Regions from separate parts of the Halomonas sp. FeN2 genome, predicted to be linked through region 2. Evidence: predicted binding sites of a transcription regulator. Region 2 holds the regulator's gene; each other region holds the start of a gene.

The links. Region 2 encodes PhoB, which activates phosphate uptake and scavenging genes when phosphate is short. Its sites were predicted from a motif close to TGTCATANNNNTGTCANA; they were not measured.
Region 1: the regulator PhoB is predicted to act here: its motif matches at 6,785-6,802, upstream of KF947_RS14585 (esterase-like activity of phytase family protein).
Region 3: the regulator PhoB is predicted to act here: its motif matches at 4,664-4,681, upstream of KF947_RS08520 (PhoX family protein).

Annotation. Positions count from the first base shown of each region.
Region 1 is NZ_CP074200.1:3,143,863-3,153,708, reverse strand. It holds gene KF947_RS14605 (M20 family metallopeptidase) at 1-848, shown strand, start outside; gene KF947_RS14600 (M20 family metallopeptidase) at 833-2,005, shown strand; gene sodC (superoxide dismutase family protein) at 2,087-2,638, shown strand; gene KF947_RS14590 (carbon starvation protein A) at 2,827-4,293, shown strand; gene KF947_RS14585 (esterase-like activity of phytase family protein) at 4,521-6,692, opposite strand; gene bfr (bacterioferritin) at 7,039-7,521, opposite strand; gene KF947_RS14575 ((2Fe-2S)-binding protein) at 7,713-7,919, opposite strand; gene KF947_RS14570 (RDD family protein) at 8,078-8,551, opposite strand; gene lptG (LPS export ABC transporter permease LptG) at 8,617-9,681, opposite strand; gene lptF (LPS export ABC transporter permease LptF) at 9,681-9,846, opposite strand, start outside.
Region 2 is NZ_CP074200.1:2,426,048-2,435,893, forward strand. It holds gene KF947_RS11120 (hypothetical protein) at 16-327, opposite strand; gene phoR (phosphate regulon sensor histidine kinase PhoR) at 636-1,922, opposite strand; gene phoB (phosphate regulon transcriptional regulator PhoB) at 1,925-2,614, opposite strand; gene ubiA (4-hydroxybenzoate octaprenyltransferase) at 2,726-3,616, opposite strand; gene KF947_RS11140 (chorismate--pyruvate lyase family protein) at 3,652-4,215, opposite strand; gene KF947_RS11145 (NAD(P)/FAD-dependent oxidoreductase) at 4,353-5,543, shown strand; gene KF947_RS11150 (HU family DNA-binding protein) at 5,652-5,924, shown strand; gene KF947_RS11155 (hypothetical protein) at 5,924-6,280, shown strand; gene KF947_RS11160 (LysR family transcriptional regulator) at 6,359-7,276, shown strand; gene epsC (serine O-acetyltransferase EpsC) at 7,273-8,034, opposite strand; gene KF947_RS11170 (VOC family protein) at 8,046-8,921, opposite strand; gene KF947_RS11175 (aldehyde dehydrogenase family protein) at 9,010-9,846, opposite strand, start outside.
Region 3 is NZ_CP074200.1:1,840,561-1,850,406, forward strand. It holds gene KF947_RS08515 (beta strand repeat-containing protein) at 1-2,265, shown strand, start outside; gene KF947_RS08520 (PhoX family protein) at 2,465-4,600, opposite strand; gene hemP (hemin uptake protein HemP) at 4,811-4,981, shown strand; gene KF947_RS08530 (TonB-dependent receptor domain-containing protein) at 5,101-7,074, shown strand; gene KF947_RS08535 (ChuX/HutX family heme-like substrate-binding protein) at 7,106-8,161, shown strand; gene KF947_RS08540 (heme/hemin ABC transporter substrate-binding protein) at 8,158-9,036, shown strand; gene KF947_RS08545 (FecCD family ABC transporter permease) at 9,033-9,846, shown strand, end outside.

The sequences.
Region 1 (9,846 bases), 720 kb from region 2:
GTTTAGACGCCGAATCGCCAACGCTATTTTTAGGCTCGCGGGGATCGTTCAACTTCGACCTTAAGCTACAGGCCCGGGAAGGTGCCCACCACTCAGGCAACTGGGGCGGGGTATTAAAAAACCCGGCGGTGCGATTAACCAATGCCTTGGCTACCCTGGTGGATGCCAACGGCGTGATCCAGATTCAGGGGTTACGCCCAGAGCCGATTCCTGATGCCGTGCGCAGCGCCCTAGCCTTACTCAAAGTAGGTGTCGGTGATAATGCCCCCTCCATCGATAGCGACTGGGGTGAGCCAGGGTTGTCCCCCGCTGAACGTCTATTCGGCTGGAACACACTCGAAGTGCTCGCCATGAAAGCCGGCAACCCTGACGCCCCGGCCAATGCGATTCCCCCCCATGCCTACGCCCACTGCCAGCTGCGCTATGTGGTCGGCAGCGATCAGGATAACTTTCTTGCCCATTTACGCCGCCATCTGGATCAACGCGGCTATAGCGATATTGAAGTGAGCGCGGCGCGCATGTCACAGATGAATGCTACGCGGCTTGACCCTGAAGACCCTTGGGTGAGCTGGGCATTAACCTCGATGCAACTGTCGACGAATAAAACGCCCACACTGTTACCTAACCTAGGCGGTTCACTACCTAACGATGTTTTTGCCGAAACGCTGGGCTTACCGACGCTATGGGTGCCGCACTCCTACCCCGCCTGTTCGCAACACGCCCCCGATGAACATCTGCTGGGGAGTATCGCTTCAGAAGCGCTTATATTAATGGCGGGGCTTTTCTGGGATTTGAGTGTCCAAGGTGCAGAGATTTACAAGGAGCGAGCGTTATGCAAGAGCCTCTAATACAGCAAGCCTATGACTGGCTGGAGGGGCAGCAGCTGGCAATGGTTGACTGCTTAGCGGCCCTGGTCAATATCGACTCCAATAGCTACGACAAAGCGGGCAACGATGAGGTGGCCGACCTGATTACCCAGTGGCTTGAGCAGGATGGCATCACGGTGATACGCCACCCGCGCCCTGAGTCAGGGGATATTTTAGAAGCGCAATTGGGCGGAGATGGCCAAGGCCATGTGCTGTTAATGGGCCATCGCGATACGGTTTTTCCCAACGGCACCGTGGCTAACCGAGGCTACACCCAGCAAGACAACGTTGGCTTTGGCCCTGGCGTTGCCGATATGAAAAGCGGCCTGGTGATGAACTGCTTTGTGCTGCGCGCATTAAGCCGCCTGCCCAACTGCCCGCTTCCCGTTCGCGCTCTGTTTACCGCTGATGAGGAGATTGGCTCGCCAGATGGGCGAGCGTTTATCGAAGCGGCCGCCCAGGGGGCACGCGCCGCCTTAAATGTTGAGCCAGGGCGGGTCAGCGGCAATGTGGTGACGGGCCGCAAAGGGGGCGCTGGTTTCTTAATCGAAGTCACCGGCAAGGCCGCTCACTCGGGGGTTAGCCATGCCGATGGCGCCAGCGCGATAGAAGCACTCGCTCAAAAAATCATCAAGCTGCATGCGTTAACCGACTATGAGGCAGGCATCACCACCAATGTGGGCACCATCACCGGCGGAGTATCACGTAACACCGTCGCGCCTTTCGCGTCGGCACAGTTGGACACTCGTTTTGTAACCACTGCCCAGCGTGATCAGCTTTATAAAGCCATTGAGGCGATTATCGCTGAACCCGACATTCCCGGCACTCTTGCGACCATAGAACAAACCTCTGAATTTTATCCTCTCGAAGCGCGTATGAGCAGTGCGCTGTTTGAGCTTTATCAGGTTCAGGCTAAGGTGATCGGGTTTGCTGTTGACGGCGAATTCACTGGCGGCTGTTCTGATGCGGGCTGGACGGCCAGCCTGGGCATTCCCACTCTGTGCGGTCTTGGCCCTGTCGGCGCAAAAATGCACACTGACGAAGAGTACTGTTTGCTGGACACACTGGTGCCGCGCACTCAGGCACTCGCTGCTACGTTATTGAATTTGCACGATGTATCCTTTGCTTCGGCACGTTAAATTGGCAATGTAACTGCTAGCCAACTACCTTGAGTAGGCAACGCTGCTACAGCGTTTCCATGGATTCGGAAGGAGATCAACATGCGCTATTCAACTATACGTTTCTCAACACCGCTTACCGCTATTGCCGCCTCGCTGCTGCTCGCTACCTCAGCGGCACAAGCCAATGAAACGCTTGATGTCGAGATGCATAAAGTCAGCACCGAGGGTAATGAAGAGTCAATCGGTACCGTATCCCTTGAGCATACGGATCACGGCTTACTGTTGACACCCTCGCTGACGGATCTTGAGCCCGGTGTTTACGGTTTTCACGTCCACCAGAACGCCAGCTGTGACCCTGCCGAGAATGATGAAGGCGAAATGACCGCTGCACTGTCCGCAGGTGGTCACTATGACCCCGAAGAAACCGGCACGCACCAAGGCCCCTATGGAGAAGGTCATTTAGGCGACCTGCCGGTGCTAACCGTTAATGAAGAGGGCGAAGCTAACCTGCCAGTTCTAGCCCCTCGCCTAAGCATGGAAGATATGCCAGGACGCAGCCTGATGATCCATGAAGGTGGCGACACCTACAAAGATGAACCCCACTTGGGCGGCGGCGGCACCCGGATGGCCTGCGGCGTCGTTGAGTCTTAAGCTTTACCGTTGTTGTTAATCGACAAAATGGGCAGCCACGTGGCTGTCCATTTTTTTGCTTACGGCCCACTAAAGTCTAACTGTGATTTTATAGTGGTTATCTGTACATTCAGCCCTGCTAAAAAAGTGCCTGCTTGTATGCTCTCCGGCATGCTCGCCCACCCCCCTCACTGCTCTAGGTACCTTAGATGATCACCTTTATCGTATCGATCCTGCTGCTGATAGCGGGCTACTTTACCTATGGGAAATTCGTTGAGCGTGTGTTTGTCACTGACCGCAAGCGTCAGACGCCTGCTTTCAGCATGCGCGACAACATCGACTATGTGCCGATGAACACTACGCGCAATTCGCTTATTCAGTTATTAAACATTGCCGGTGTCGGCCCTATTTTTGGCCCGATTCTCGGCGCGCTGTATGGACCGGTGGCATTTGTGTGGATTGTGATTGGCTGTATCTTTGCCGGTGCTGTTCACGATTACCTGACCGGCATGATCTCGATCCGAAACCACGGCGCTCACTTGCCGCAACTAGCCGGCAAGTTCCTGGGTAAAGCGATGAAGCATGTGGTCAATGGCTTCGCGATTCTGCTACTGCTTTTAGTCGGTACGGTATTCGTCACCTCGCCCGCGGCGCTGCTGGCCAATATGACCTCGCTGTCGTTAACGCTGATCATCGTCGCTATCTTTATTTATTATTTGATTGCCACCCTGCTGCCGATCGATAAAGTCATCGGTCGCATCTACCCTTACTTTGGTGCCCTGCTACTGTTCAGCGCAGCGGGTATCGGTATCGGCTTAATCGTTACTGGCGCTCCGATTCCCGAGCTCTCGTTCCAGAACATGCACCCTGACGCCGCACCAATTTTCCCGCTGCTGTTTTTAACCATCTCCTGCGGCGCGCTTTCCGGTTTTCATGCTACCCAAACGCCGATTATTTCGCGCACCACCCAAAACGAAACCAATGGTCGCAAAATCTTCTACGGCATGATGATCACCGAAGGCATTATCGCGATGATCTGGGCAGCCGCTGCCATGAGCCTGTTTTATGGAGACCAGTCGCTTTCCGATGTGCTGGCGGCCGGTGGCCCTGCCGCGGTGGTAAGCGAAGTGTCTACCACCATGCTCGGCGCTGTAGGCGGCACCCTGGCGGTACTCGGCGTTATTGTGCTGCCGATTACGTCTGGCGATACCGCTTTCCGCAGCGCGCGGATGATCATCGCCGACTACCTTAAAATCAATCAAAAGCCGATCATCAAACGTATCATGGTCGCTCTACCGCTGTTTGTGGTGTCTTACGCGTTAACGCACATGGACTTCACACTGCTGTGGCGCTACTTCTCCTGGGCCAACCAAACCACCGCTGTGATCGCGCTTTGGGTAGGCACCATGTACCTGGTGCTGTCACGTAAGCCTCACTGGATTACCTCGATCCCCGCCACCTTTATGACCATGGCCACGTTTACCTACTTAGCCTACGCGCCGATCGGTTTTGGTCTACCGCTACAGCTAAGCTATGTGGTGGCCGCGCTAGGCACGCTTCTTTGCATTGCGCTGTTTATGAAGCGTGTCCGTCGCCTAAGCCGGGCAACTTTTGCCGTTGATGAGCCGGTACTGAGCCAGTCTGTGGATAACGGTGAGGCGATTTCAGCTAAATAGTTAGGCGGCTCCAGAACGTTACCGCCACACTCTTTTCACAGAACGCTCTTCACAAGGCACTCTCCACACAAGAGCCACGCCACAAAAAAAGGCACACATCATCCACATAACCGTGTTTGATGCGTGCCCTCGCTTTTTCTCCTATCTCTTTTATCCTATCTTTTCTCCCCTAATCCTCATGTTTATCGCTTCCATACTACTGTGGTATAGACGAATACAGGCAGGGACTACTCTAGCGGTATTGACCAGAAGTAGGTCTCGCCGGAGCTATCGTCCACACCGTCGTTGTCGCTGACCAGCCAGGCGTTGCCAGTATCGTTAATCGCCATTCCTTCAATCTTGTCCACCACAAAGCCGTTGTAGCTGGCTAGGTCGGGAATCAGGTCGCGTACTAGCTGTTTCTCAACCACCGGCAGCTCACCGCCCAGCGGGGCGGGTTCCAAGCCATCCAGTGCAATGCGGGTCACTTGCTTGACCTTCGCCTCGGCGCCGATTTGGTTGTCGCGCTCGATCAAATACAGCCAATCGCCATGGGCGGTGATTTCGGAGAGGCCAATCCAACCCTGTTCCACGTTATCCAGCGGGTAATGAACAGCGCCCCACTCGCCACTGTCGATATCAAAACGCAGTAGCTTGACCATGCCTTCGGGGTCATCCTTCCAAGGGCGCTGCACCGCCAGCCAGAGCTGATCATCAATGCGCGTAACGCCTTCTAATCCCCACTTCAATGCCTGTTGAGCGAGCACCTCGGGCAGTTCAATTCCTTGGATAATTTCGCCGTCGGAACCCACATGATAAAGGGTGTTGGCAAGGCCTTTGTCGTTACCTTCGGAAGCGACCCAGAAGCCACCTTCACCATCGGTGGTAATGCCTTCCATATCCAGCCCTAGCGCAGGCTCACCGTTGCGGGTCACGTCCAGCGCTGCAGTAATCCGCGCCGGGGAGGCTGAGGGGTCTATGGTAAAGATGCGCGGCTGGGCGCTGTAGAAGCTGTCGTTGACCGCATAAAGTACGTCGTCAGCGGCGACCAAACCAGAAAGTGCGCCCCAGCCTATCAGTTCATCGGCGCCCGCCGAGGTCAGGGTGGGATAGACCGCTGGCGCATCCTGATATTGATAAATCATTACATGGGCGCGGGGGCCGCCGTCTTCGCCCAGATCCCCTTCATTGGCGGTGGCTAACAGGCCACGGCTGGGAATCGCCACGGCGCCTTCGGGAGACAGGCCCGAGGGCAATAGCTGGGTGAGCTGCGGTTCGGCCAGGTTGCTAACGTCATAAACGCCCACGAGCGAGCCGCGCTCGGAAAGCAGGAAGACATAGGGCGTATCTTCGAACACCGCAAACTCCATCCCCTCCGGCTCGCTGCCCTTGGCATCCGAACGCTTATCGGGGTAGTGCCCCGCTTCAATCACCGCGCGCTCGAATGAAGTACCTGACTCGTATACCACCTCGCCGCGCTTGTTGAAGATTGTCCAGCCGCGCGCGCCGCCATCCATATCGCCTTCGTTGGCAATAGCGAAGTGGTCGTCGTCGATCCACTGCAAAGCGTCCGGCTCACGCAGGCGCTCGGCTTGCTGCTCGTTGAAAATCAGCGCACCGTCATCGCTGGCGTCAATGCCGTCCAGGTCGACAGTCCCGGCACTGAAATCCGCCACCACCTTTCCTGCGTAGTCGAGCACCACAAGGTGGTTGTTCTCCTGGACGGTGACGACGATCTCACCCAGGGTGTTGATATCGACAAACTCCGGCTCGGGATCCTCGGGGGCGATCTCGGCGAGCCCGGTTACGTCGGCGTAGAGCAGGCTGTCGCAGTTAATCAGCCCTTCTGCATTGATCCTCACCAGTGCCACGGAACCGCCGGGCATCTGCGGTACACGTCCATCGCCGGCCTCTTCGTCGCGTTCGTTCTCAATGGCGACAGCGACAAAGCGCCCATCGGGTGCCACAGCGGAAGCCACACTATCGGGCTGCCCGTTCAGCGGGCAGGAGGAGAGTATCTCGCCACTGGTTAAATCGACCGTGCGCAACTCACCGGAAGGTTCGCTGTAGGAAGCCGATGTATTCACTCCGACATAGGCAATATTGCCGAGCACCGATACGGCCGTAGGCTCGCCGTCCATAACGATATTACCCAGCGGTTGCGGATGAGCCGGGTCGCTGATATCGATGCGCCCGATCACGCCCAGCGGGCTATCGGTATACACCAACGTCATGCCATCACCGGAGGCAGCAATGATTTCAGGCGCGGTCTCGCGTGTACGATCTTCGCCCTCGGCCATATTATCGGGAACCGCGAAGCTGGCGATGCGGTTGAAATATTTATCTGCCGCACCTGCCGCTTGCGTGGCGACCAGCATAGCAGCCAGCGCCAACAGTATTGGTCTGCGTTTGAGTATCATGATTGAGTTAATCCCTTGCTTAAGCTTCAGAAACGACTGACTGATTAGGTTATGAAACTTGCTTTGTCCGATTAACTATCCAACACCATGACGATGTCAGGCTTATGACACTCACTGGCTAAGTTAGCACCGCTGGCTATCGGCACACCTCAGCGCTAAACGCGGGTTGCCGCGAAAATGTTAGATGGATAAGTAGTGAAGGAAGATATAGGGGAAAAGGGAAGCGGGAAAATCGATAGGTTAAAGGAGACTTTAGAACGAAAGCAGCCAGTCAGTTAGCCCTGACTGGCTGCTTTTAGCTAGTTTTGGTTGCTAGCTTGTTTCTATACATACGCGCGATAGCGTTTTACTCGTCGCCTGCCATCTGCATTTGACGCTGCATATAGTTCTGGATACCCACCTTGTCGATCAAACCAAGTTCCGTTTCGATGTGGTCGATATGGTCTTCTTCATCAGCAAGCAGGTCACGCAGCATATCGCGAGTCACGTAATCTTTAACGCTCTCGCAATAGGTGATCGCTTCAATGTAGTCGTTGCGGCCATCGTGCTCGATTTTTAGATCGCTTTCGAGCATCTCTTTGACGTTTTCACCGATGTGCAGCTTGCCCAGGTCTTGCAGGTTGGGAATGCCTTCCAGGAATAGAATGCGCTCGATAATCTTGTCAGCGTGCTGCATCTCTTCGATGGACTCATCATATTCCCACTTGGCGAGTGCTTTTAGGCCCCAGTCTTTGTACATCTTGGCGTGCAAAAAGTACTGATTGATCGCAACGAGTTCGTTGCCGAGCGCCTTATTGAGATGCTCAATAACTTTCGTATCACCTTTCATAACGTCACCTTTTCTACTGTAATGCTGATGTTTAATCTAGTTTAGACAATACGATCAAGCAGTTACGTTTGGAGAGAAGTATAGACGTGCATCGCTATACTCCCAGCTTTCCTGAGAGTATAGATAAGGTGTTTAAAAGTTCAAGCAAATCATATATTTGCTAAAGATAACCCTAACAATAGTGATTCGCGTCACACGGCGTAGGCAAGCCCCATATCGGCTTCTTGGCGTGCTTCCTGAACGGCATCGCGGGTAATTGATTTAGCGAAGCACGCGCACTTACCGCACTGCGTTGCGCAGCCGGTTGCCTCGCGTACTTCTCGCCAACTGCGCGCTCCGTCGCTAACGTGCTGGCGAATCTGATGATCGGTTACTCCCTTGCACACGCAAACGTACATGGCAACACCTCATAAAAGTCATGAGATGAATGTAAATGATTCGCATACATCTTATCAAGTAGAAATGACTGCTTTTTGCTATCCATTCGTCTTAATAAGCAAGAGCAGCAAAATAACGTACTGGCGCAAAAGCACTTTTTACCCCATGCCAGCTGAAATTATTTTTTCGGCAAAACCACCGTTTGCGTGTTGGAAGCAATATCCGGCCAGCTACGTCGCTGTTGATCAAACAGCACCCATAAGTAGCCCAAACCAAATGCCAGTAGCGAGAGCCACGCCACCGCGCAGCGGATAAGGCACTGCTTCAAGCTCAGTGAATACCCGTCTACCGTTTGCACCCGTAAACGCCACGCCTGCATCCCCAAGGTCATCCCCCCGCGCGACCAGGAGAAAACAAAAAACAGCGTGACAAAAAACACCAGCAAGAGCTGCAAACTCAAAACATCGCTGGCCGTCGTGCCAATCTCTTCGGGCTGTTGACCAAGCACATAGCGGAAAAACAGCATATGCACGACGGTCACCGCAATCCAAATCGCGGTGACCAAAAAGCCGTCATACAGCATGGCGCCCAGTCGTCGGCCAAGGCCGGCGGGCCATACGCTGTCCAACTGGGTAAAGCGTCGTGTTTGCATAGTTCTCTCGTGGTTTCTGGCTGTTTCTGGGCGATAAGAGGCAGAGCTGGCTAACCATGGCGGTATTAACCATTGCGACGTAGAAAGTAGATCCCGACCCCGGCGCAGGCCAGAGTCGGCACCAGTACGGCCCAGACGGGTGAAAAGCCAAATATCGTCGAGGCGGGCGCCAATAGATCCTGAACGTACTTAAAGCTCAGCCCGGTGATAACGCCGTAAAACACCCGTGTGCCAGCAGCCACGGTGCGCAGCGGGCCAAATACAAAGGAGGCAGCAATCAGCACCAGCGAGCCCATGGTGAGCGGCATCAGCATCTTCTGCCAAAAATACAGCAACGCCTGATCATTCTGTAGGTTCTGCTCTTCAAGGAACTGGGCATAGGCCCAAAGCTCGCTGGGCGCCTGACTCTCAATATCGCGAAGCAGCCTCTCTAGCTGGGTGGGAGTGAAAGAGGTGTCCCAGCCCATGCTTGCCGTCTGGTCAGACTCGGTATGGTCGGCGAAAATGCGCGTGGTAGCGACATTTTCCAAACGCCAGGCATCGTCTTCCCAGCGTGCGCGCTGAGCGTAAGTGGCTTCGACTAGCTGGCGGTCATCAAAGCGATAGCGGGTTAAATCAAGCACGACGTCATCCGCACGAATCGCCCCAAAACGGTAGACGCTGTCGCCCTCGATCTGCCAGCCGCTGCGACTGGTCAGCATGGCGCCTTCCCCCTGGAGTTTTTCCAGCCGCCACGCCTCGGCATACTGCTCGGTGCGCGGGCTGACATACTCGGCGACTAACAGCACTACAACGACCACCACCAGCACTGGCTTCATCACCCCCCATACAATGCGCGCCAGGGATCGCCCAGCGGCGCGCATAACGGTGAGCTCATTGCTGGAGGCCATGCTGCCTAAACCAATCAGCGCGCCAATTAATACCGCCACAGGGGCGTATTGATAGAATCGCCAAGGCGTGCGCATTAGCAAGTAAAGCAGTGCATCGAAGGCGGTATAGCCCGCCTGCACATCGCCTAAATCATCGATATAGGCGATGGTAATATCCAACCCCAGCAGCACGAACTGAACGACAACAATGGCCGCCAGCACGTTGCGGGCAATATAACGATCGAGACGATCAAGCAGCATTAACGCATCCCCTTGCGTTGCGAGCGCCATAGCAATAATAGACCCAGGCCTAAAAACAGCCCATGTACGGGCCACACACCCAGCGTGGTGGGCCAAGTGCCACTGCCAATCGCATCGACAACCGCGAGCAGCAGACTGAGATAGGCGACGTATAAAAATACCGCG
Region 2 (9,846 bases):
AAAAATCACCAATAATTAGCTACCGCTATTTTCTTCAACAAGCTCATCTTCGCCATACTCAGCATCATCTGAGTGGCTGCTTGATTGAGGATCCATGTCGCTAACGTCATCGCCTTCGTCATGGGTTAAGTCATTCGTCATATCTGTATCACTGCTGTTTGAGCTGCCTACACCTTGTGGATCCATTGGCTGCTCATCAGCTGTAATACCCTGATTTTCGTCAATCGCCGAATTTTCATCGGTTTGTGCAAAAGCTAATGGACTTGCCATCAGACCAAAAGAAACACCTAGAATGCCAGCTTTCTTGAGAAATTCCTTGGACATCATATTCCACCTCCGATCGCTGTTTGTTACCGCTTAGTCAAGAAAGAAGGGCTAACCAGTAGCCAGCATTTCCTGCGGTCGTCTTTCTTAACTTTATTGCTGCATTCGGTATGCCAAAAAAACATAAAATAAAATAAAAACATCAAAAATCAATAACTTGAATTCAACTTGAAAGCATTTTCAGAAATCTACCCAGCTAAAATATGACGCTAAAAACTGTGTAGAAATGACACATGAGCAAGGTTTTACCAATCTTGCATGCCAATATTGCACACTTCTACAAATATTGTGCGGCGGGACATTTGGCTACATCAAACAAGACGCGAGGGGGGGAAGGCGCAGCGAAACAACGCCCCTTTACCGGGGAGGGATTCAATTTGCAGTTGCGCATCATGACGCAACAGTACGTGCTTAACGATGGCTAAGCCTAAACCTGTGCCGCCCGTTGCAGTACTGCGCCCCTTATCGACTCGGTAAAAGCGTTCGGTTAAGCGGGGAATATGCACAGGATCAATCCCCTCTCCGTTATCTTCCACATCAATACAGCCACCGCCAGTAGCGCTAGCTTTCCAGCGCAGGGTGATTTGGCTGCCTGCTGGTGTGTAGCGAACCGCATTAAAGGCAAGGTTAGAGACGGCGCTACGAATTTCCTGCTCACTGCCTAGCAGCCGCGCATCGCTCTCAAGTGCGACGGTGATGGTATGGCGTTGATGCGATAAGGCTAGTGCGTCAGCACACACGCTTTGCAGTAAAGGCTCAAGTGACAGCGGATGATGATCTTGCCCACCTTGGTCAATCTCCAAACGCGAGAGCAGCAATAAATCGTTGACCAGATTCTGCATCCGCTGGGTCTGCTCCTGCATTTGCTGGACACTGCGACCCAATCGCGGCGGAAGCTGATCGGCGATATCACTGTAGGTTTCCAAATAACCTGATAGAACGGTCAGAGGGGTGCGCAGCTCGTGGGAGACGTTGGCGACAAAGTCGCGCCGCATCTGCTCTAGGCGATGCAAGCGGGTGATATCGCGCGCCATCACCAAGCGTTCGTCGTCACCATAGAGAGTAATTTGATATTGCAGGATTCGCCGTTCATCAATCGGCGAAGTGAGCGTTAACGGCTCACTGTAATTACGCGCATTAAAGTAGCTGATAAAGCTTGGGTCGCGCAGCAGGTTAGTAATGTGTTGACCACGATCATGGGCCGTTTGTAGCCCCAGCATGGCGGTAGCAGCACTGTTCCACCACTCCAGGTCGCCGTGGCGGTCAAGCATAACCACGCTGTCACGCATCGCTTCAGACGACTCTTGAATACGCGCCAGAGTAGCGCGCAGACGGCTTTGGGTAATGCGCTGGCTTTTTTGATAGCGGTATAAACGATCGAATAGCTCGCCCCACATTCCACTGGCGGCAGGGGGTTCATCGTGAGGGTTAAGCGTGAGCCACAGGTAAAGCTCGCGCAACTGTCGTAGGTGGTAAAACAGGCATAGCGCAAGCCCTGCCGCGAGCCCCAGCCCGGCCGAACCCAACAGCCAGCCTAAGCAGGTGCCCAGCGTGGCCAGCCACGCTATTCGCCACAGCTCACGACTCCATAAACGCACATTTACACCCGTGCAGAGAAACGGTAACCGGTACCCCGAACCGTTTGAATCAGGTTTTGATGCACCTCGCCCAGGGCTTTACGCAAACGGCGAATATGCACATCAACTGTGCGCTCTTCGACATACACATTCCCCCCCCACACTTGGTCAAGCAGCTGGCTGCGTGTGTAAGCGCGCTCTTGGTGGGTCATAAAAAACTGTAGCAGCCGGTACTCGGTAGGGCCCATTTCCAGCGCTTTGCCGTGAGCGCTGACCCGGTGGCTAACCGGATCAAGCAGCAGGCCGTTAATCTCAATGGGATCTTCAACGCCACGTGGCGTCGCACGGCGCAGCACCGCTTTTAGCCGTGCCACCAATTCCCGAGGTGAAAAAGGCTTGGTGATATAGTCATCTGCACCGGCTTCAAGCCCTTGAATTTTATTATCCTCTTCGCCTTTCGCGGTGAGCATAATAATCGGGATTTCGGCGGTAGCTTCTTCACGCTTTAGGCGTCTTGCCAGCTCAATACCACTAGTACCGGGCATCATCCAGTCCAGCAGTAGTAGATCGGGCTGGTGGTCGACCACCATGGCATGAGCATCCTGGGCATTATCCGCTTCGAGCACGCGATAGTCAGCCATTTCCAGCGCTACCGCGATCATCTCGCGAATCGATGATTCATCATCGACAATCAGAACGGTCTTGGCGGTCATACCAGAGCCTCACGGTGTCCAAAGAAAACTTGCTCAAAGATAAACAGTTCAATGACATGTCAGTGACGATAACACCATGACTTGATGACAGTTACATGACAACCGCCGCGATTAACCAGCCACAGGCCACCAGCTAAGCGCAATACCGGCAAAAATCAGCAGGCCCGACCAATGATTGTTAAGAAACGCCTGGAAGCAGGCATCCCGCTCCTGGTCGCGAATTAAGCGCTGCTGATGCAGAAAAGTCGCCGCCATTGCCGCGAGCCCTAACCAGAAGAAGCCACCTAAACCAACCCGCCAACCTACCCATGCCAGAAGCCCCAGGGTAGCTAGCTGGAGTAAGCCAATGATCAAGCGATCCGCATTTCCAAACAGCACGGCCGTTGATTTAATGCCAATTTTTAAATCATCGTCGCGATCAACCATGGCGTACTGGGTATCGTAGGCTACTGTCCAGCACACATTCGCGCAGAATAGCAGCCATGCTTCCAGCGGCACGTGGCCAAGTATGGCGCCAAACGCCATCGGAATTGCCCAGGAAAACGCCGCACCCAGCACCACCTGAGGAAAGTGGGTATAGCGCTTCATAAACGGATAAATAATCGCCAGCAGCACCCCGCCCAGCGAGAGCAGTACCGTAAACCAGTTGGTCAGTAATACCAGAATAAACGCAGCGGCCACCAGCGCAATAAACAGCAGTTGGGCTTCGGTTTCGCTGATACGGCCTGTCGCTAGCGGACGATGTTTTGTGCGTTTCACATGCCCATCGAAGTGGCGATCCGCATAGTCATTGACTACGCAGCCCGCGGCGCGCATCACATAAACGCCGGCCACAAAAATCACCAGCACATTTCGCCCTGGTACACCTTCCGCAGCCACCCAAAGGGCCCATAGCGTCGGCCACATCAAAAGCCATGTGCCTATCGGCCGATTCAAGCGCATCAGCTGTAAAAAGTCTGTCACGCGAGCCCATCCCTTCGGCCGCAACAGTGAACGATCCATGCTTACCTCACGAAGAATAAGATGCAGGCGCTAGCCTAGCGCGAAGGCAGGCCAAGATCATCTGCCATCGCACCCAAAAAATACTCTTGCACTAATAACGACAGGCCGCCGTGATAAAAGACGGAGCGCCTTCCCCAGGCACAACTCCCATCGATACCATTCACGCTAATAAAATCCGGGGGTTGCTTCGTCGCTTCCAAAGGCCCGCGAACTAAACCTGGCTGTCGAAATAGCCAACTGCCTAGCGAGCGCTCACCCAAACTCTCCAAACGCTGGCCCTTTAGCTGCGTGAGGGGGGCGACCGAGCGAGCCACCACCCACGGCGTTTCATCCAAGCACAGCGCCACTTCCCGCAGCCAGGCGTAACGCTTGAAGCCAATGCCCAGCGCCTGAGCCTCATCCTGGCGCGGCCAGCCGACGCCCTGATGTAGCAACCGTACTCGAAACGGCTTCTCTCCACCCGCGACCATTAAGCGGGCGGTTAACGAGTCGGTGGAGGCGACCCACTGCCACCAGGAAGCACTCATCGCAGGCCGCGCCGCATCAATCGGGCGCCAGCGGGAAAATAGAGGATTTTGCCGAAAAGCAGCAGCCGTCACCGAGTTCTCCAGGGCAATTAACGGGTTGGCTAGTGTAACATGAGCACTGAAAGGCTTTTGTTTCAGCGACTTTTTTAACGACTCGGTTTAGCGCCTCTTTTTTCGCACTCTTTTTAGCAACTTTTTTTGGTGTCTGCATGCCCGCCACCCAAACACAGAAAACGTCCTCTCACGCTGCGCTGGTGATTATTGGCACTGGCATGGCAGGGGTTGGCCTTGCCCGGGTGTTACGCCGATTGGGCGACCAACGCTCAATCACGCTGGTAAGCGCTGACAGCGGCGATGACTACAGCAAGCCGTTGCTCTCCACCGGCTTCGCCAAGGGCCTCGAGCCCGAAAAATTAGCCCAGCGCAGCGCGTCTGATCTAGGCGAAGAGCTAAATGCCCAGATGGTTATCCACACCCAGGTAGACGAACTGGATGTGGATAACCAAGCCGTTCTTCTTGAAGACGGCAGGGTGCTCGGCTACGACACACTGGTACTCGCCACTGGCGCTGCACCACGGTTGCCCTTCAGCCTTGAGCCCAGCTTAGCCTCACGCTGCTTTACCATTAATGACCTGGACGACTACCGCCGCTTTCACACGGCGCTAGGCCACGGCCCAGCACAGGTGGCGATTATTGGCGCGGGGCTGGTCGGCTGTGAATTTGCCAACGACCTTCACGCTGGCGGCCATCACGTCAGCGTCATCGCCCCTGAAGGAAGCCTGCTTCCTCGCTTGCTGCCACCGCCTTTAGGGAACGCCTTGGGCGATGCCTTTAGCGAAGCAGGGATCCACCTTCACCTTGGCCGTTCGATTGATTCCATCGCGGCCGAAAACGGCGAAGACATCCTATTACGTCTGGATAATGGCGACACCGTCAGCGCTGATCTCGTGCTGATGGCAACCGGCCTTGCACCCCGTACGGCGCTTGCCGAATCAGCGGGTTTAAGCGTATCGCCTAGCGGTATAGTCGTTGACCGCCAGTTGCGTACTTCGCACCCCAATATCTACGCCCTGGGCGATGCAGCCTGCGTAGACGGCGTTAATGCCATGTACGTTCAGCCGCTGCAAGCCAGCGCTAAGGCACTGGCGGCAACGCTTTCGGGCACCCCCACAACCGTTAGCTTTGGCGCCTGGCCGGTAGTGGTTAAAACGCCGCTGCTGCCAGTAGTGGCCTACCCGCCAACCACCACGCCCGAGCGCTGGCGAATTGAAGGCGAAGGCGGTGATATCAGTGCCTTGGCTGAAAATAAAGACGGACGTTTGATTGGTTTTGCGTTGACAGGCGGCTGCGTGAGAAGGAAAGTGGAGCTTTCCAGAGCAGCACCTGCGCTGCTAGGCTGATTTTCGTCGCGTTCACGACTAGGCTAGAGAAGCTATCCTAATCGGCTACGCACCCAACAACATGCATTTGTTTGATGTTTGATTTCTTTTAAAAAGGGGAGATTCCTTATGCGCAAACCTGAACTCGCAGCAGCCATCGCTGAAAGTGCCGACCTGTCCAAAGATAAAGCTGGCCAGGTGCTGAACGTCATTCTGGATGAGATCACCAACAGTTGTGCCAAGGGCGAAGATGTCGCGCTGATTGGTTTTGGTACCTTCACGGTACGTGAGCGCGCAGCGCGTACCGGCAAAAATCCGCAAACCGGTGCCCCGCTGCAGATTCCGGCCAGCAAAAACGTTGCCTTTAAGCCAGGCAAGGGACTCAAGGACGCCGTTTCCTAATGAAGCTCAAGCTGACGCTGTGGCTGCTGGGCGTACTGCTCAAACGCGCCCTGCGCCGCAAACCGCGCTTTCGCGAACAGTTAGAACGCATGCGCGGCCTGGACTGGGGGATTGCCACGGAAGATCTAAGCATTGCCCGCCACTACCGGATGACGCCGAAAAGTGTCAGTACCGGCAAAGGGCTGCCCGTGGACTTAGATCTTGAGCTACGTTTCCGTGATCAGGATACCGCTTTGAAAGTGCTCAAAAAGCCAACCCAGCAGGCCTTTCTCGACGGCATGATGAACGGCAGCGTGCGCTTGGTGGGTGATTCCGCCGATATGAATAAGCTGCAAAAACTACTCAAGTATTTGTAGCGGCTTACGATTGGCATAGGGTAGCGGCTTAGTTTAAATAAATTTAGGCTAAACAAGGTAGAGGTATAAAAGCTATCGATGGACATACCTCATCAACGCCTCGTTTACTTCCGCGTTACCCTTGAATCTGGCTCCGTGCGCCGCGCAGCGGCGCGCTTGGATATTGCTCCCTCGGCGGTAAGCCGGCAAATTGCTCTGCTGGAAGAAGCCTTGGGAGCAACCCTGATGGAGCGTCAGCGCGACGGCATTTCGCCTACCCCGGTAGGCGAAATGTTGCTTGAATACTGCGAACGTCGCGGCGCCCTTGATGAAGGCTTTATTGCGTCACTTGAATCCTACCAGCGCATGGAAACCGGTAAGATATCGCTTACCGTCGGTGAAGGGTTTGTCAGTGACCTGGTAGCCTCCCCGCTGCATGAATTTACCCAACGCTATGCGGGCATTCAGCTCGATATTCATACCGCAGGCACCTCGGGCATTATTGAAGCCATTGTCGACGATCACACTCATATCGGCTTAATGTTCCACGAGCGAACCCACCCACAGCTACGCTTCTGGGCATCGACGCCTCAGCCGCTAATGGCTATTCTGCCACCGAACCATCCACTCACCTTGCAAACGTCACCGCTCACGCTGACTCAGCTCAGTGATCAGCCGATGGCCATGTGGGACACCAGTCACGGCGTTCGCCAAATGGTTGATCAAGCGTTTCAGCACGCACGCATTGCACCCCGCCTAGCGATGAATACCAACTCCATGGTGGTATTGGCACAGTATGTACGCAGCGGCATGGGCGTTACGCTGCTACCGGCTTTTGCTGTCGCGCACGACATAGAAGCGGGCACGCTCGTGGCGCGCCCGGTAGACCATCCGCTCTTTCAGCGCTCCCAAGCCCATATGGTCACACGAGTAGGCCGCCAACAGCCCAAAGCCAGCATTCTACTGCTACGCCATTTGCAGCGCTGGATGCAGGCTTTTCGCGATGTAGCGAATTAGCGCGCTGATGCGGGTAAACCAACCACCGTGACGCCAGCAGCAACGCGCTTAGTCACAATAGCGCCAGCCCCTATTCGGGCGCCCTCACCAATTTCAATATTGCCAAGTACAACGGCGTTTGCACCCAAAAAAGCATTCCGCCTAATTTTGGGATGGCGATCCCCATCGAGCTTACCCGTTCCCCCTAATGTGACGCCCTGAAAAATGGTGACTCCATCTTCGACGACGGCGGTTTCGCCAATCACAATGCCCGCCCCATGGTCGATAAAGATGCCTTTACCAACGCATGCCGCAGGATGAATATCCACACTGAATGTACAGCTACAGCGAAACTGCAGGTAGCTCGCCATGCTCTTCTTCGCCGTTGCCCACCAAACATGACTGACGCGATGACACTGCAGTGCGCGATAACCCGAGAAATAGAGCAGCGGTGTAAAAGGTTCTGGAATAGCGGCATCTTCTTGTAGTAATACCCGCAAATCATCCAAAGCCGACTCTACGATCAGCGGGTTTTCCGCAAACACAGCGCGAATCTCTGCCAATGCAGAGGCATGTGATATATGAGTAGATGACAGAGTTTCGGCGATAACGACGGCAAGTGCCGAAGCAAAGTCGCTATGATCAAGCAAAGCGTAGCGGTAGAAATCAGCGAGTAGGGGCTGCGAGCGTGAGGCTTCAAGGGCTGCTACCTGGATCTCCCGCCAAAGCGCGGCAGGGTCATTAAAGGCGTGAGCGCCTAAGTCTGAGGTCTCGGTCATTATTGGTGCTCTCACCCAGTGGTTTGAGAAAAGCGTAGCGCTGTTCCACCTAACACCTCAGGCGGTATATCGGCCTGATGAGCGCTCAGCGACACAAAAGGTAGCGAGCACTGCTGCCAATGATTCATCGCCGCGGCAATATCTTCACAGGCCAGTGTTAGCGCCACCGCCCTGGCGGGTATCGACGGAAGCCCAGCCAACACCTCAAAGTGCTCCCCTATTGCGCTATCGCTTAATAAATGGCAAACCCCTTTATCGGTGTGGATTTTAAAGCCCCCCGCTTGCGTTTGAATCGCTTCTTCGCCATGGATACGACGAAAATGCTCCACATCACGAGCAGGGCTATCGGACACATACCAAATATCGGTGATAGATGTCGCCGTATTGGCGTGCCGCTCAAGGCTGGGGTCTGTGCGAAACAGCTCGGGGCGCAATTGCTGGCACAAGAACTGAGTAAGGAAAGGCTGCTGAGGGTCATGCAGAATATTTAACGCGACGCCCACTTCCACATCACCACTGGCAAGATGCGCCAGTCGGCGAAACTCAATAGGCGAGTGGCCTTCAAAGCCACGCGCGGTCAACAGCGCATGATCCGTCGCCATCGCTTCACTTTCTAAAGCCAGCATAGCGATCCCTTCACCAATGGCTAAGCGATCTTCCACCACTTTGGCAAATTGAAAGCCGTTGCTATCCCGATAATCTGTTAGGTGTGAATGGGCAATACCAATCAACTCAATGAAATTATTGCGTAAAAACAGCAGGTGGTTATCGGTACCCCAGGGGTGGCTATGGCGCGGATTGAGGGTAAAACCCAAGGCTGCCGCACGCTCGGCTGCCACATCTAAATCGGCGACCGCGACTAAGGGGTGATCAATGCCAAAGCTCATTGCAGTAACTCCTCACAAAGCGGGGCGAATAGCCCCGACAAGTTCAACTCACGCTCTCTGTTACTGGATAGTCGCTATGACTAAACGATCAACCCACGCCGCTGCCATAGCCAAAGGCGACACTAGCTTCCGGTGCCGTTTCCACCCAGACGCTTTGCGGCACCGTGTATTCACGCAGGCCATCCAACCCGCTGGAGCGACCGAAGCCGCTATCGCCAAAGCCACCAAACGGCGACATCACGCTGATCGCCTTGTAGCTATTAATCCATACCGTACCCGCACGCAGTTGCCCGGCGACGCGATGCGCCCTTGCTACGTCCTGGCTCCAAACGGCGCCAGCCAAGCCAAAGCGGGTTTCATTGGCGAGTTGAATAGCCTCGGCTTCATCGTCAAAGGCCATGGCGACCAGCACCGGGCCGAACACCTCTTGTTGAGCGATCTCCATATCCGGCGTGACATCGACCAGCACGGTCGGGGCGATAAAATAGCCGTGGGCCTCGTCTGGCAGTCCTTCGGGACGTTTGCCGCCCGTTAATACTCTCGCGCCTGCCGCTTCGGCGGCCTCAATCATGCGGGTGGCCTGCTCAAATTGTCGGCGATTCTGTAGTGGCCCCATGCGCGTCGCTTCATCGCTGGGTAACCCCACCGCAATCTGCTCCGCGGCCCGTGCCAAACGGCTGGTGACCTGCTCAAACACCGAGCGCTCAATCAACAGCCGCGATCCCGCCACACAGCTCTGGCCGGCGGCGGCAAAAATGGCCGCCTGGGCTCCCGCGACGGCTTCATCGAGCTTGGCATCGGCAAACACGATATTGGCGGACTTGCCCCCCAGCTCTAACACGCTGGGCACCAGCCTCCGCGCGCCTGCTTCGGCAATCATGCGCCCGCTCTGGGGGGAGCCCACGAAGACCAGCTTGCTGATGGC
Region 3 (9,846 bases), 590 kb from region 2:
CACATCGACGCCGCCGATACCGCCAGTTGGAACGGTGGAGCGGGGTTTGTGCCCGTTGGGGACGGGACTTACGGTTACAGAGGCGTCTTCGACGGCCTTGGCTATAGCATCAACGGTCTGACCATCAACCGGCCCAATACAAATAACGTTGGCCTGTTTGGAGTGACACTCGGCGGTAGCCAGGTTCACAATATCGGCTTGATCAACGCCGCCATCACCGGCGGTGGCAATGTAGGCGGGCTTGTCGGCGACCTTAACGGGTCTATCAGGCAGAGCTATGTAACCGGCCGGGTCAGCGGAAGACAGTTTGTCGGTGGCTTGGTCGGCCAATCAACTGGTTCCATCAAACAGAGCTACAGTTCGGCTGATGTAACCGGTAGTGGTTCAGATATCGGCGGTCTGGTCGGATACGCCAGCGAATACGGCGCAATTGAAGAAAGCTACGCCACAGGACAAGTCGGCGGCACCGCGCTCCGGATTGGCGGTCTAATAGGTCAATTGCACGGTGATATTGTCAATACCTACTGGAACACCGAAACCAGCGGCCAAACCAGCGCTGTTGGCTCTAGTAGCAGAGGCACCTCTGGTATGACCGGCCTGACCACCGCACAAATGCTGCAAGCCGACAGCTTCACAGGCTGGGATATTGATGCGCAAGGCGGCACGGGCAAGGTCTGGCGTATCTACGAAGGTTATACCGCCCCGTTGCTGCGGCACTTTTTGACCGCCCTTGAAGTCACCGGCGACGACACCAGCGTCACCTATAACGGCACGGAACAGGGCGGCAGTTGGAGCGCCGCTGGCGCGTACGATGCTGATCGCATTTTCGGTCAACCCGTCGGCGGCAAAAATGCCGGTGCCTACGCCCTCGGTATGAACGGCCTGTACTCGGATCAACAGGGCTACGACCTAATCACCACCAGTGGCGGCACCCTGACCATCGACAAAGCCCAGGCCACCGTCACCGCCAACAGTGGTACTACCACCTACAACGGCACAGAGCAGAGCGTTAGTGGCTTTACCGTCGACGGTTTGGTTAACGGCGAAGATGCCAGTGTGCTGACTGGCGTGACCACTAGCGGCGGTAAAGGCACCAATGCGGGTAGCTATGTGCTCACGGTTGGCGGCGGTACCGCCGATAACTACGAGCTGACCTTTGTCGATGGCAAACTGACCATCAACAAGGCCCAGGCCACCGTCACCGCCAACAGCGGCACCACCACCTACAACGGCACAGAGCAAAGCATCAGCGGCTTTACCGTCGAGGGTCTGGTTAATGGTGAAGATCAAAGCGTACTGACTGACGTCACCGTCAATGGTGGCGGACGCAACGCCGGCAGCTATACGCTGACCGCCAATGGCAGCGACGGCAATTACGAGCTGACTTTTGTCGACGGCACCCTGACCATCAATAAGGCCCAGGCCACTGTCACCGCCAATAGCGGCACCACCACCTACAACGGCACCGAGCAGAGTGTTGATGGCTTTACTGTTGATGGCTTGGTTAATGGTGAGGATCAAAGCGTATTGACTGGCGTGACCACCAGCGGCGGTAAAGGCACCAATGTGGGTAGCTACACCCTGACTGCCAGTGGCACCGACGGCAATTACGAACTGGCCTTTGTAGACGGTACCCTGACCATCAATAAGGCCCAGGCCACCGTCACCGCCAACAGCGGCACCACCACCTACAACGGCACCGAGCAAAGCGTTAGCGGCTTTACCGTCGACGGCCTGGTGAACGGCGAGGATGCCAGTGTGCTCAATGGGATCACCACCAGCGGCGGCACGGGCACCAACGCGGGCACCTACGTATTGACCGCCAGCGGCAGCGACGGCAATTACGCGCTGACCTTTATCGACGGCGCTCTGACCATCGAGCGTAAGGCCATCGCCGCCGATATCCTGGCTCAAGACAAGCCGTTTGACGGTACGCTGACGGCGGTGTTGGAAGGGGTGCTTAACGGCGCCATCAGTGGCGACGACGTAGAGCTTCAGCTCAGTGGCCTGTTCGCGGGCCTCACACCGGGCGAGAACCGTGTGCTGGTTGATGCTTCATTGACCGGCGCTGACGCAGGCAACTATCAGCTCATCATCCCCGACTCGGTGCCTGCCAACATGCAGGGCTTTGTTCAGACCGACGATTATCAGTCAGCTATCGTCAGCCAACCATCGGGAAAACCTAAGCTGAGCGCACCGACCAACGGCGACTACGTGCTTAACGTTGATGATGACGCCCTTATCCTGCCGAACTCAGAACAGTAACTTGCCAGGAGATCGGCCCAGGTACGGGCCGATACAACTGCCATTAAGGGTCAAATGCCATTCAGGCGTTAGAAGCCCGACAGAAAAAGTGTCAGGCTCACCCAGCCTGGAATAAAAAAGCTTCGAACCCGAGAGAGGTTCGAAGCTTTAACATAGCGGCGTCTTAATAGCGGCAGCGCTCTGCACTCAGCGCGTAATTTTAAACCCCTATTGGCCCGCCATCGCGCTTCTGAATAACAACGGTTGATGCCCGTGGGCGGACTGGGCCGCTAGCCGCAACGGTGGCGTCTTGTGTCAGCGCGCCACCATCGGCAGGCCAGTTACCGGGGTGTTGAATGTTAATAAACAGCGCGGTTTTATCCGGCGTGGCAAAAATACCGGTGACTTCGCAGCCGTTAGGCCCTACCGCAAAGCGTTTAAGCTGCTGCTGGTTGCTGCGGTTAATCACTGGGCCGGTTCCCTGGATGTCGTCTAGCCCATTAGGTACCACGGCAAGCAGCTGATCGTTGGTGTACTCGGTGACCCCATCATAACCGTTATCAGTCTGGATCCAGAGGATACCCTGACCGTCTTCTCGCTCGTCGAACCAGAGCCCGTCGGGGCTGGCGAACTGATTCATTTCTGTCAGGCCTGAGTGGTTATCTGCATCGTCAGCGGCGGCGCCGAACACAAACACCTCCCAAGTAAAGGCATTGGGCAACCGGCTTTCGCGCCAGCGAATAATATGCCCCGCTTCGTTATTGGCGCGAGGGTTGGCGGCATTGGTAGGCGCTAAATCGTAACCAACACCTACCTGTTCCAGACGCTCACCGTCATTAGTGTAAGTTGGGGATGTCTCTTCAGCGGTACGCTGCGTGTTATTGGTGAGGGTGAGATACACCTCACCGGATGCAGGATCGACGGAAGCCCACTCAGGGCGATCCATTGGCGTGGCACCCAACAAATCCGCTGCATCGCAGGTGTTGATGATGATACCTGCCGCATCATCGTCGGCTAGCCCCAGCGCCGCCGCCAGTGTGCGACCATCGCGCGTTTGGGTGCTAGGCGTTAGCGGCAGCCATTCGCCGCTGCCGTCAGCGTGGAAACGGGCCACATAGAGGGTGCCGTTATCCAAATATTTGTTGCCAATGGCAAGACGATCGTACTCTTCACCTGGGCGGTTGGCATCGGCGGGATCCCAGGCGGCATCAGAGACATATTTATATACGTACTCGTTGCGGGCATCGTGCCCCGAGTAGTAAACCACTGGCTGACCGGCTTCCAGCTTGCCTAACCAACACCCTTCATGGCGGAAACGCCCAAGCGCCGTTCGCTTAACCGCCAATGCATCACTATAGGGATCGACTTCCACCTGGTAGCCGAACGTGCGTGCTTCATTACGGTAATCGTCTTCGGCACGCTCGCCGCGCGGGGTAATATCGAAGCGAGCAAATTCGTCATTCTGTTCAGAGGCATCACCTGCCGAAGTATCCCAACCATAGCGGCTTTTATCGGTGGGAATACCAATCCGGGCATCGTCCTGGAAGCGTTCGCCGCGGTTCACAAAGATATCGGGCCAGTTCTCTTCACAGGCAATATAGGTGCCCCAGGGCGTTACCCCGTTACCACAGTTATTGTTTGTACCACGGGTTTGGGTGCCCTCAGGCGAAAAGCGCGTTTTGACGTAGTCACTGCCCGCCACTGGCCCGGAAAGCTCCATCGTCGTCGCACTGGTGAGGCGCCGGTTATAGCGCGATCCCGGCACGTGCGCCCATTGGCCGCTGGCGTTCTTTTCGACCTCAACAAGGGTAACACCGTGAGCGTTGATTTCGGTGCGCGACTCCTCTGCTGGCCGCTGGCCTTCATCAGCATTAGTGGGGCCACCTTGGGGCGCCCATAGCGCGGCTTGATCGATATACTCATTGTTGAGCGCCAGCACAAAACGACGCGAGGCGTTGTCGGTATCCAGGGCAAAACCGGCCATGCCGTCATGGTGCATACCCACACTCTCCGCCTGACGCTCAGCGGTCATCGGCTGTTCGGGCTGCCAGGTAATATTTTGGTTCAGCGGCGTGCCCCACGGCACCAAGACTTGGGCCACATAACCTTCTGGCACCACCACGGCATCGGTGAGCGACCCATGAACCGCTTCAAACGCCAGTGTCAGGGGTGTTTTTTGGTTGCTGCTTGAGGCAAGCGCTTGCGCAGCACCGCCAAAACTAAGCATCGAGGCAGCCGCCATGCTCAAACCACCGCGCATCACATCGCGCCGGGATACATGGCGCGCCAATACTTCCGCAAAAGGTTGATTGCCGCTGTGGTTAAACAGGCGATGATCTTCGATCTCTTTACTCATTTTGGTCTCCCCCTGATCGTTTGTAAGCCAACGATTGAACGTTAGGAGACACTAAAGAAGCTTAATGACAGCACGATGACGGAGCGCCTGCATTTAGATGAAGAACGGTCGAATGCTAGCCACTTTTACTCCCCCAACCCTATTGAGGGATGTCTGCAACTCTGCTAAATTAACGCTAATAGTTATCATTAACACAGGAGTTACTCTCTCATGCAGTTACCCGCCAAGGGCACTGGCCAGGGAGATACGTCGGCCTCGACGCCCCACGAGGTGAATAGCAAAGAATTACTTGGTAACTCAGGCCAGCTGGTTATTCACCATGAACAGCGCCGCTATGTGTTGCGCCGTACTAAAAACGGCAAGTTAATCCTTAACGCCTAACGCCCTTAACATCTAAGCACCTAATTAATTTAAAGATTTATACAGCAAAGCCAGCCAGGTAGCCCATCGCACCCAGCCAGCGACCTCTTCCACTTATCCCTGTTGGAAATCTCTGGCTTATGAACCACACACGCGCTTTTGGTGGCCTCTGTTTAACGCTGCTCCCACTGCTAGCCGCCCAAGCAGACGATGCCGAGCTGAACCCAGTGACGGTCACCGGCACCCGAGCACCGACTGACCTTTCCCGGGCGCCGCTAATTATCGATATTATTGATCGCGATGATGCGGTGCTGGCCACCGCCAGCCGGGTCGAAGACGTACTTAGCCGCCAACCCGGCCTGCATGTGGCTGGACAAGGGCGTCGAAATGGCCAGACCTTAAGTATGCGCGGTTTTGGCAGTAAAGGTGTGCTGGTGCGATTAGACGGGGTACGCCAGGATATCTCCACCGGTCATATCGGTAACTTCTTCCTCGACCCTGGCTTGATTCAAGAAGTACAGATAGCGCGCGGTGCGCTCTCCAGCCTTTACGGCAGCAATGCCATGGGCGGAGTGGTCAGCTTCACCAGTGTGGATGCCAACGACCTGCTTGCTCCCGGCGAAGATAGCGGCGTACGCCTATCGGTAGGCGGCACCACTGCCAGCGATGAGCTGCGGGGCAGCCTGACGGCCTTTGGCCGCCGCGATACCGCCAATGGCCAGGTGGATGGTCTCTTTTCAATCGGTCGCAGTGAATCCGGTGATATTCGCCGCGCCGGGGGCGATGAAGCCGAAGAGGATGCAACGCTCAATAGCCTGCTGCTAAAAGGCGGTTGGGAGCCAAGCGACGATCAGCGGCTATTTATGAGCTGGCAGCACTACGACGAACGCGCCACCCAGCCCGCCAACCCACAGCAGCTTTCCACCGATGCCAGCAATCCGCTGCGCGATCGCGATGTGGAAAGCAACAACGTCCAGTTGGGCCACCGCTGGCAGCCCAGCGCTGCAACCGAAGTCACTTCGCAGCTTACCTTTAGCCAGCAGGATATCGATGAGCCCCAGGCCAACCGCACCTTAGAGCGGGTCGGTCTCCAGAGCGACGGTTTCCACACCATGGATCACGGCTGGCTCTCGCAAACGCTTGTGTTCGGTGCCGAATTGGAGCAGGCACGCCAACGGCCAGGTGGCGAAGCGAATGGCTTTCCTAAAGCCGATATCGACACCGAGTCAGCCTATCTCGACACCACGCTTACCGCTGGACGCTATCTATCCGATGGCGGCGCCGGCCAGTTTGATGTTGGCCTGGGTGCCCGCTACGACCGCTACGACGCCAGCGGTAATGAAGCCGATAGCGTCCACGACCAGGTATCGCCGCGTTTTCGCCTCGCCTGGCGGCCCGATGACGCTTTGATGCTGTTCTCGGGCTACGCCGAAGCATTTCGCGCGCCTAGCCTTTCCGAGCTTTACGCTAACGAGCGCCACTTTGCCGGTTTCTGCGCCGGGCCAGCCTTCTGCACACCGGACAATTACTGGATTCCCAATCCCAACCTCTCGCCTGAATCCAGCCACACCTGGGAAAGCGGCATGGTCTGGCATCAGGGCGACTGGCAGGTGCGTGCCAGCTACTTCGACACCCGCGCCGACGATTTTATCGACACCCACGTCGACATCATGGCGGGCACCACCCAGGCGGTGAACGTTCAGCGCGCCCAGCTATGGGGCTATGACGCCCGGGTGACCTGGCAGCCCAGCGCCTTCCCACTACTCACCAGCTTTGTGGGCCTGTCGGAAGTCTCCGGCAAAGACCGCGATTCTGGCGAGCCCCTAGGCAGTCAAACACCGCTGGAAGCCACTTTGGGTAGCGAGGTGGCTCTGTACAACAGCGATATCCGCCTGGGCTGGCAAGCGCGTTTTGCCCAATCTTTCGATAAGCAGGGCGATGACGAACGCCTGCCCGGCTATGGGTTGCACGATGTACACCTTGCCTGGCAACTCACTCCGGCCGTGGATACCTCGCTGCGCCTTGCCAATATTGGCGACAAGGTGTGGTACCGCCCCGACGGCAGCCTGGGCGATGGGCGCAGCCTGTTCGCCACCCTCAACTGGCAGTGGTAAATCCATGCAGTCAACCCGATAGAGGTGCGTCATGATTCCATCCCAACAGATCGCGATTATCGAAGCCTTTGACGCGGCACGCGCCGCGCAGCCGCGGCTACCTGCGATTGAGATTGCCGAACGCTTATCGATCAGCGAAGGCGAGCTGCAGGCCGCCCGTTTAGGGCGCGACGTATGGACGCTGCCGCTCTCGCCCAGCGATATCGCTGCCTACCTGCCCCAACTGGGGCGGGTTAAGGCGTTGACTCGCTCCCGGCTGGCCGTGCTAGAGCAAACCGGCGACTACCCTGAGCTTAGCGGCGGGGAGCATACTGGCCTGCTGCTCGACCCTGGCGGCCTGGATTTACGGCTGCTCTACACGAACTGGCACTGGGCCTGCCTGATTCGTGATCCTATGCCTGCCACCAGTGCGCAAGAGGCGCAGTGGCGCTGGAGCCTGCAGATATTCAACCAGCATGGCTGCGCCGTTCACAAATGCTTTGCCCTGGAGAACCCACTGCCGCGCTCTTGGGGTGCCTTAGCGGCCTTGGGCACTCGGGATACGCCGGCGTTTACCCAGAGCATGCCCCGCCTACAGCGGCCGCTGCCCGAAGCGCCGACCCTGGCCAGCGAGTGGGGTGCGATGCGCGACGTGCACCAGTTCTTTGCCCTCCTCCAGCGCCATCATCTGGAGCGTATTGAGGCCAACCAGTTAATGGAAGGCCGCTATACCCGCGCGCTGCCCCTCAATGCCCTGGAAGCAGTGCTGCAGCATGCAAGCCAACGCGCGCTGCCGTTGATGCTGTTTGTCGCCAGCCCCGGCTGCGTGCAGATTCGCACCGGCACCCTGCCCACCCCGCAACGGGCTCGTGGCTGGCTGAATCTATTTGGCGAGCAGTTCACCCTGCACCTTGATGACACCGCGATTGACCAAGTGTGGCAAGTCAGCAAACCCAACCGCGACGGCGGCGTGACCAGCATTGAAGCCTTTGATGCCGAAGGCTCGCTAGTGCTGCAACTTTACGCACAGCGCCAGGAAGGCCGCGCGGAGCGTCGCGAGTGGCGGCAATTGCTGGATGAACTCGGTCGCCAAGAGGCGGTGGCATGAACGCAAAACGCCTAATGCGCCGCTCACTGGCACTACTGCTGATGGGGTGGCTAACCACCGGGGCCGCATTGGCCAGCGAGCGCTGGGTGGTGCTGGGCGGCGATATCGCCGAAACCCTGGCCGCCCTGGATGCCGATATCAACGTTATCGCTCGGGATGACACGGTCGTGCATCCACCCGCCATGGCGGAGCTGCCCTCGGTGGGTTACCTACGCCAGCTCTCCGCTGAAAGCGTCCTGTCGGTTAAACCTAACCAAGTGTTAGCAGCAGGACATGCAGGCCCCAAGGAAGTGCTGGCGCAGCTTGAGGCGGTGGGGATCGACGTCGCCACTATTAACGCCCCGCCAACCCTTGATGCCATTGCCGATAAAGTCCGTGCCGTCGGCCAATTAACTGATCGCAGTGACGCAGCAGGGGCATTGGCAGACGCTTTGGATGAGAAACTTGACCGACTAGCCAACCTGCCTACCCTACCCCCGACCAGCGCTATGTTTATCATGCAGCATAGCGGCTTAACACCTCGGGCGGCGGGCAGAGATACCGCAGCGCATAGCGCGCTCGAAGCGGTGGGCCTGACCAATGCCTTCGCCGCGATGCAGGGCTACCACAGCGTGGGCGCCGAAGCCCTGGCCCGGCAAGCGCCGGAGGTTGTGATTGTCTCCGAACGGGGCCTGGCGGCAATGGGCGGCGAAGCCGCGCTATGGCAGTTACCCGGTATGGCGTTAACGCCCGCAGGTCGAGAGCAGCAGCTGATTATCATTGATGACCAAGCCTTGCTTGGCTTTGGCCCGCGCACGCCCGATCAGCTACTCACCCTGCGCCAGGACGTTGAAGCGCTATTGAGCGCACCAACTAGCGCCCAGCTAAGCCCATGATAGCCATTCTTAACACTGACCGTTTCCGAGTGCGGCTGCCGGTGAGTCGCACTACCCGCGTGCTCGTCGGATTAACCGCTACGCTGCTGCTGGCCTTAGCTTGGGCGGCCGCCTCTGGCGCGTTGGGCATTTCCCCCTGGGGACTCATCAGCGGCCAAGCCGACTCGCTCAGTATTCAGGTGTGGTGGCAGCTGCGCCTGCCGCGCTTACTGCTGGGCGTGGCAGTGGGTGCAATGCTTGCCGGTAGCGGCGCCGCCATGCAAGGGCTGTTTCGTAACCCGCTGGCCGACCCCACCCTGCTCGGCCTTGCCAGTGGTGCCGGGCTTTTCGTAGCCGTGTGGATTGTGCTGTTTCAAAACAGCGGCGCAGGCAGCCTTTACGGTCAGTTTGCAGCAGGCTTTCTGGGCGCCTTATGCGTCTGTTTGATTGTCTTTGGCATCGCCAAGCGCCAGGGCGGCGGCAGCGCCGCTGTGATGACCCTGTTACTGGCTGGTTTGGCCATCAACACCCTAGCCGGAGCTGGCGGTGGGGTTTTAGCCTTTATCGCCAGCGATGAACAGCTACGCCAGCTTAGTTTATGGGGCATGGGTACGCTCACTAACGCCCTGTGGCGCACCACGGCGTTAGCCCTCGTCCTAATTGCCGCTGCTCTATGGCTGTTAATGCTTAGCGCTCGTGAACTCGACCTGCTCCAGCTGGGCGAAGCTACCGCCCATGCGGCGGGACTGGATGCGGCGCGTTTAAAACGCCGGGTGGTGATCGCGACCTCATTGGGAGTAGGAATCTGTGTGGCGCTTACCGGCGTCATTG